DNA from 3 places in the Bradyrhizobium sp. CCBAU 25338 genome. Region 2 is predicted to be linked to each of the others. Evidence: predicted binding sites of a transcription regulator. Region 2 holds the regulator's gene; each other region holds the start of a gene.
The links. Region 2 encodes PhoB, which activates phosphate uptake and scavenging genes when phosphate is short. Its sites were predicted from a motif close to TGTCATNNANCTGTCAT; they were not measured.
Positions count from the first base shown of each region.

Region 1: a site for PhoB is predicted at 844-860, ahead of ACM42_RS25215 (RNA degradosome polyphosphate kinase). Genes of this name have one in related genera too.
Region 3: a site for PhoB is predicted at 911-927, ahead of ACM42_RS01425 (Orn/Lys/Arg decarboxylase N-terminal domain-containing protein). Genes of this name have one in related genera too.

Region 1 covers NZ_LFKY01000040.1:177,240-179,503, reverse strand. The annotation lists gene ACM42_RS25220 (DnaA ATPase domain-containing protein) at 103-780, shown strand; gene ACM42_RS25215 (RNA degradosome polyphosphate kinase) at 935-2,264, shown strand, end outside.
Region 2 covers NZ_LFKY01000003.1:489,638-491,901, forward strand. The annotation lists gene ACM42_RS07580 (GcrA family cell cycle regulator) at 441-953, shown strand; gene phoB (phosphate regulon transcriptional regulator PhoB) at 1,188-1,895, opposite strand; gene phoU (phosphate signaling complex protein PhoU) at 1,928-2,264, opposite strand, start outside.
Region 3 covers NZ_LFKY01000001.1:314,859-317,122, reverse strand. The annotation lists gene ACM42_RS01425 (Orn/Lys/Arg decarboxylase N-terminal domain-containing protein) at 1-866, opposite strand, end outside; gene ACM42_RS38565 (2Fe-2S iron-sulfur cluster-binding protein) at 967-1,464, opposite strand; gene ACM42_RS01410 (Lrp/AsnC family transcriptional regulator) at 1,604-2,083, opposite strand; gene ald (alanine dehydrogenase) at 2,228-2,264, shown strand, end outside.

The DNA of each region.
Region 1 (2,264 bases), on a different contig from region 2:
GATGCGGCCCCGCAAAAGGCCAAGTCTCGCAAGATCAAGTCCCGCACGATCAAGTCGAACCTCTTCAAACGGGCCGGCGCGCCGGCATGGAGCAAAGCAAGCGTGGCAGGCCGCGTCCATCCCCGACAATTGGCGTTCGCACTTCCGCATGCGGAGAGCCTAAGCCGGGACAACTTCCTCGAAGGCCCCGCCAATGCGGCTGGTCTCGGCCTGATCGACAGCTGGCCGGAATGGCCGAACCGGATCATGTGGCTGGCCGGCCCGGAAGGAAGCGGCAAGAGCCATCTCGCCGCGATCTGGGCCGAGGAAGCCGGCGCCCGCTCGACCACGGCCAATGCGCTGACCGCGGCAGGCGTCCCGGGCGCGCTCGCCACCGGCGCGCTGGTGGTCGAGGATCTCAAGGCCAAGGATTTTGACGAGCGAGCCCTCTTTCACCTGATGAACCTCGCCCGCGAGGACGGCGCCTACGTCCTCCTCACCGGACGCGAGGTGCCGGCCTCGCTGGAGATCGAGCTTCGCGACCTGCGCTCGCGTCTGCGGGCCGTTCCGGTGGTCGCGCTGCTGCCCCCCGACGACCAGCTCTTTCGCGGCCTCATCGTCAAGTTCTGCGCCGACCGCCAGCTCACCGTGGACGAGAGCGTAGTCGGCTACCTCGCCACCCGCCTGGAGCGGTCCTCGGCCGCGGCCCGGCAGGCCGTGGAGCTGCTCGACAGCGAAGCCCTGCGGCTCGGCCGCCCCGTGACCCGGGCGCTGGCCGCCGAGTTGCTCCGGGACCCCTGATCGGCCCCTTGTACCCCGACGCCTTCTGCAACGGCTTGACGCGGCGGAACGGCGGAACATCAATGTCATCGAAACGTCATCGCTGTAACACATGCTCCCCGGGGTTTTGCGCATAAGTCGCAAAGTGAGGCGAGACAGGATGGACCGACTTCTGATGGACTCTGCGCAAGCTATTGAAATTAAAGAGAAAGCATCGGAGGCCGAGGGCCTGCCGGCGATCGCGTCGAGCCCCGAACGGTTCATCAACCGCGAGCTGTCCTGGCTGCATTTCAACCGCCGAGTCCTGGAGGAATCGGTCAATCCCAGCCACCCCGTGCTGGAGCGGGTTCGGTTCCTGTCGATTTCGGCGAATAACCTCGACGAGTTCTTCATGGTCCGCGTTGCCGGCATCAAGGCCCAGGTGCGCGAGGGCATTGCCGAACGCAGCCCCGACGGCCTGACGCCGTCGGAGCAGCTCGCCCTGATCAACCGTACCGTCTCCCAGCTCGCCTCGGACCAGCAGGCGATCTGGCGCGACCTGCGCAGCGCGCTGGCCGAGGTCGGCATCGTGCTGGTCGACGGCAAGGACGTCTCCAAGTCGGAACGGACCTGGATCGAGGACTATTTCCTCAACAACGTCTTCCCGCTGCTGACGCCGCTTGCGATCGATCCGGCCCACCCCTTCCCGTTCATTCCGAGCCTCGGCTTCACCATCGCGCTCCAGCTCACGCGCGCCGCCGACGGCAGGCAGATGAACGCGCTGATCCGCATGCCCGGCAAGATCGACCGCTTCATCCGCCTGCCCGCCGAAGGCACGGTGCGCCTGATCTCGCTGGAGCAGGCGACCGCCCTGTTCATCAACCGCCTTTTCCCCGGCTACAATCTGCACGGCCAGGGCTCCTTCCGGATCATCCGCGACTCCGAGCTTGAAATCGAGGAAGAGGCGGAGGACCTCGTCCGCCTGTTCGAGACCGCGCTGAAGCGCCGCCGGCGCGGATCCGTGATCCGGCTCGAGATCGACGCCAAGATGCCGGAGCAGTTGCGCAGCTTCGTGCAGCATGCGCTGTCGGCGGCCGATGACGAGGTGTTCCTGGTCGACGGCGTCCTCGCCATGAACGAGCTCTCGCAACTCACGCGGCTCGACCGGCCTGACCTCGAATTCACCCCCTACGTGCCGCGCCACCCCGAGCGCGTGCGCGAGCATGGCGGCGACATCTTCGCCGCGATCCGGCAGAAGGACCTCGTCGTCCATCACCCCTACGAATCCTTCGACGTGGTGGTGCAGTTCCTTCAGCAGGCCGCGCGCGACCCTGACGTCGTCGCGATCAAGCAGACGCTCTACCGCACCTCCAACAACTCGCCGATCGTGCGCGCGCTCGCGGAAGCGGCCGAAGCCGGCAAATCCGTCACGGCGCTGATCGAGTTGAAGGCGCGGTTCGACGAAGAAGCCAACATCCGCTGGGCGCGCGATCTCGAACGCGCCGGCGTGCAGGTCGTCTACGGCT
Region 2 (2,264 bases):
CGGACGGTGTGACGCGCGCATTACGCAACGCACCATTGACCGGCCCGGAAAACGAAACGTGCCGCCTTTTAAGGGCGGCACGTAGGACTATCTTATGCCTGGCAAGACGGGTGTCAATGCCGCCCGGAAAGCCCCGCGAAACGCTGAATCCGTAGTCTTGCGGTGCCGATTTCGCGGGATTTTCACCACGGAACATGTGGACGCGAGTCGGCGGACTCTTGCGCGGGAGTCACGCCATATTGTAGCGTTTGGACTGTCAGATACGACATCTCGTGCAGCAGTTCTGATCCCTTAAGTCCTCATGTACCGGCGTAAACGTTCGGGCGTCTTGAGCGCGCCCGGCGAGCCTTAAGGGATTCTGGCCGCACGGGTTTTTCAAGGCTTAGGCAATCGCTGCGAAGGCCCCAGGATGGTAGGCGCGCAGCGAGGGAAAGGGTGCAATGACGGTTTTGACCTGGTCCGATGATCGCGTCGAGCAGCTGAAGAAGCTTTGGGAGGCCGGACTTTCGGCCAGCCAGATCGCGGCGGAGCTCGGCAATGTGACCCGCAATGCCGTGATCGGCAAAGTGCACCGGCTCGGCCTGTCCGGCCGCGCCAAGAGCCCTTCGTCGGCAGCGCCCCGGCCGCGCAAGGCGCGGCCCGCGCAGCACATGATGCGGGTGACCCGCCCCGTTGCCCGCGGCAACACCGCGCTGGCGCAGGCCTTCGAGGTCGAGGTGGAGGCCGAACCCGTCACCTACGACAATGTGGTGCCGATGAACCAGCGGCTGTCGCTGCTGGAGCTGAACGAGGCGACCTGCCACTGGCCGGTCGGAGATCCCTCGAGCCCGGATTTCTTCTTCTGCGGCGGCAAGGCGCTCTCCGGCCTGCCCTATTGCGCCCAGCATTCGCGCGTGGCGTATCAACCCGCAGCGGATCGCCGGCGCGCGCCGGCGAAGCCGGGCACGCGGTGAGTTTGCGGATTTAGCTGACTGCAGCCGTCACACGATGACGGCTCGACTTACTCGGTGTCATCCCCGCGGAGGCGGGGATCCATAACCACAGGGCGCAGTGATTGCGCGAGATGGCTACTGCGAGTCTTCGCCAAACCACGTCTTGTGGTTATGGATCCCGGGCTCGCGCTACGCGCGCCCCGGGATGACGGCCAAGATTGTTGCCGCGGCTCGCTAATTCGACATCCACAAAACTCAGGTCTGCTCCGCCTTCGCGAACCGATCGTCCAGCGCATAGCCGGCGCCACGCACGGTGCGGATCGGATCCTGCTCCCGGCCGAGATTGAGCAGCTTGCGCAGGCGGCCGATGTGGACGTCGACAGTGCGCTCGTCGATGTAGATGTCGCGGCCCCAGACGCTGTCGAGCAGCTGCTCGCGCGAGAACACGCGGCCGGGATGCTCCAGGAAGAACTCCAGCAGACGATATTCGGTCGGGCCGAGATCGATCGGCCGGCCCGAACGCGCCACGCGGCGCTTGTCGCGGTCGAGCTCGATGTCGCCATAGGCGAGCACGGTGGCGAGCCGCTCGGGGCTGGCGCGCCTGAGCAGGCCCTTCACGCGCGCCAGCAGCTCCGGCACCGAGAACGGCTTGACGATGTAGTCGTCGGCACCGGTCGCAAGTCCCCGCACCCGCTCGCTTTCTTCGCCGCGCGCGGTCAGCATGATGATCGGAAGCTGCTTGGTTTCGGGACGGGTGCGCAGCCGCCGGCACAGCTCGATGCCCGACAGGCCCGGCAGCATCCAGTCGAGCACGATCAGATCGGGAATGTGCTCCTTGAGGCGGGTGTCGGCATCATCGCCGCGCATCACCGTCTCAACGTCATAGCCGTCGCCTTCGAGGTTGTAGCGAAGAAGCTCGGTGAGAGCTTCCTCGTCCTCAACCACCATAATGCGTGCGCCCATGTTGTCGTCGCTCCTTGGGTATTCGGCACCGTTTAGGTATTCGGCACCGTCGTGGCGAAGGTCGTCATGTCGCCCTTCGGCCGCTTGTCGGTGATCGCCTGACCCTCGATCATGTAGAATACGGTCTCGGCGATGTTGGTGGCGTGGTCGCCGATCCGCTCGATGTTCTTGGCACAGAACATCAAATGGATGCAGAACGAGATGTTGCGCGGATCCTCCATCATGTAGGTGAGGAGTTCGCGGAACAGCGAGGTGCAGATGGCATCGACTTCCTCGTCGCCCTTCCACACCGCCATCGCTGCCGGCAGATCGTGCGCGGCATAGGCGTCCAGCACCGACTTGACCTGCTGCTGTACGAGGTCGGTCATG
Region 3 (2,264 bases), on a different contig from region 2:
CGCATCGGGCCGATCAGGCCCCAGGCATTGCGGACGGTCGGGACGTAGATGGGGACGCCGCCACTGATCATCAGAGCGCCGTGATGGGCGGCCTTGTGGTTGTTGCGGTCGAACAGCACGAGGTCACCGTCGGTGACGAGGGCGCCGAGCGCGACCTTGTTCGACGTCGAGGTGCCGTTGAGCACGAAATAGGTCTTTTCGGCGCCGAAGATCTGGGCCGCTTCCTTCTGCGCCTTCAGCGCCGGGCCTTCATGGGTGAGGAGGTCGCCGAGATCGAGCACGGAATTATCGAGGTCGTCACGGAACACGGATTCGCCGAGATGCTCGACGAACACGCGTCCGATCGGGCTGCGGTTGTAGAACACGCCGCCGTTGTGGCCTGGACAGGTCCAGAGCTGGTTGCCTTCCTCGGCATAGTCGACCAGCGCGCCGAAGAATGGGGTCTTCAGCGTCTCGGCATATTGCTTGAGGCGGCTGATCAGGTTCTTGGCAATGAAGGGCGGCGTCTCCTCGGACAGAAAGACATAGCCGTCGATGAAATCGAGCACCTCGACCGGCAGATCCTCGAACCGCTTGCGACGGATCAGGAGGATGATGGGGAAGTCGAGGCCCCGGCGGCGCATCAGATTGATCAGCGCCGAGGTCTTGCCTTCGAGGCCCTTCTTGCCCCAGTCCACCACCATGCAGCCGATCGCCGCATCGGTCTGCACCGCCATCTCGGCATCCTCCAGCTTGCGGGCCCGGACCACCTCGAATCCGGAGCGCTGGATCTCCTCGATGATCTGGTTGAAGCGAACGCCTTCGAGGTCGTCGCTATCGAACATGGGTGCGGCGAACAGGAAATTGAAGCGCTTGAAATAGTCCATGTCGGCTCCCGAGTGTGGCGGAGACACAGCTCTCGGCACATTCGATGACAGCTGGATGACAGGAGCCGAGAACCGCGGGAAGGTTCGAGTACCTGCGGCTTCAGTCCATCAGCTTGTCCAGCGTGATCGGGAAGCGCCGAATGCGCTTGCCGGTGGCATGATAGACGGCGTTCGCAGGCGGGAGATGTCGATCAGCCGGGAGGGCCGTTCGACGTTCTCTTTCATCAGGTCGATCAGGTTGGTGCCGCCGGCAATCAGCTTCGCGCCTGGATCGGCGGCGAGCAGGCGAGTCGATGAAGGCCTGTTGCAGGAGATGCAACGCGCCGTCCTTGGCAAGGCCTTCAATCGTCGTGATCTCAGCGCCATCCTTCATGACGGCGAGGGTCAGGCAGGAGTTGACCCGTCTTCCGTCGATCAGCGCGGTACAGGCGCCGCATTGGCCGTGATCGCAGCCCTTCTTGGTGCCGGTCAACTCCAGGCGGTCACGCAGGGCATCCAGAAACGTGGTCCACGGCACGACCTCGGGTGTGCGCCTTGCGCCATTGACGACGAGGTTGATCGGAATGCGTTCGGGGATCTGATCCGTGATGTCGGCCATGGTCTGTTCCCTGCGGAAAGGCCGAGCTGGGCAGATTGTGGATGTGACGCGAGGATGCATTGCCGCCGCTGGCCAATAGCGCCCAACGGATGACGGGCTGCTTGGTTCCCGACCGGTTCTCCGGTTGGGACGAACGAGGTCAGCGCTTCGTCTCCCCGAACACCACGGTCGGTACCGCGCGGTTGACGATCTCGCGCAGCGCGAAGCTCGATTGCACACGCGCGACGCGGGGCAGGCGGGACAGCTCGGTGCGGTGGATCCGCTCGAAGTCCTGGATGTCGCGCGCGAGCACGATCAGGATGTAGTCGTCGGTGCCCGACATCAGGAAGCAGCGCACGACGGAGGGGCATTTCACCACCTCCGCCTCGAATGCCTTCAGCGCATCGTCGCTCTGGCTCTCCAGCGCGATGCGAACCAGCACGGTGGTGGTGAGGCCGAACCGGGCGAGGTCGAGCGCGGCCTGGTAGCCCTGGATGTAGCCGTCGTCCTCCAGCGCCTTCTGCCGCCGCGCCAGTGCCGTGCTCGACAGGCCGATCTTGTTGGCAAGCTCGGTGTGGCTGGCCCGCGCATTGGTCGTGAGTTCCGCGAGGATCGCGAGGTCTTTCCGGTCGAGGGCCAAGGTTTCGTTTCCAGCGTTAAAGGGCACTTTTGCGCCGGAAACCGGCGCGCGCGTGCCGAACCTAGCGGATATTTGCACGAAACCAAACGGGCGCCGTCGCTACGATGAATGAGTGGAATCAGTGCGTTGGCAAGGGAGCCCGGGATGCGTGTCGGTGTGCCCAAGGAAATCAAGGTGCAGG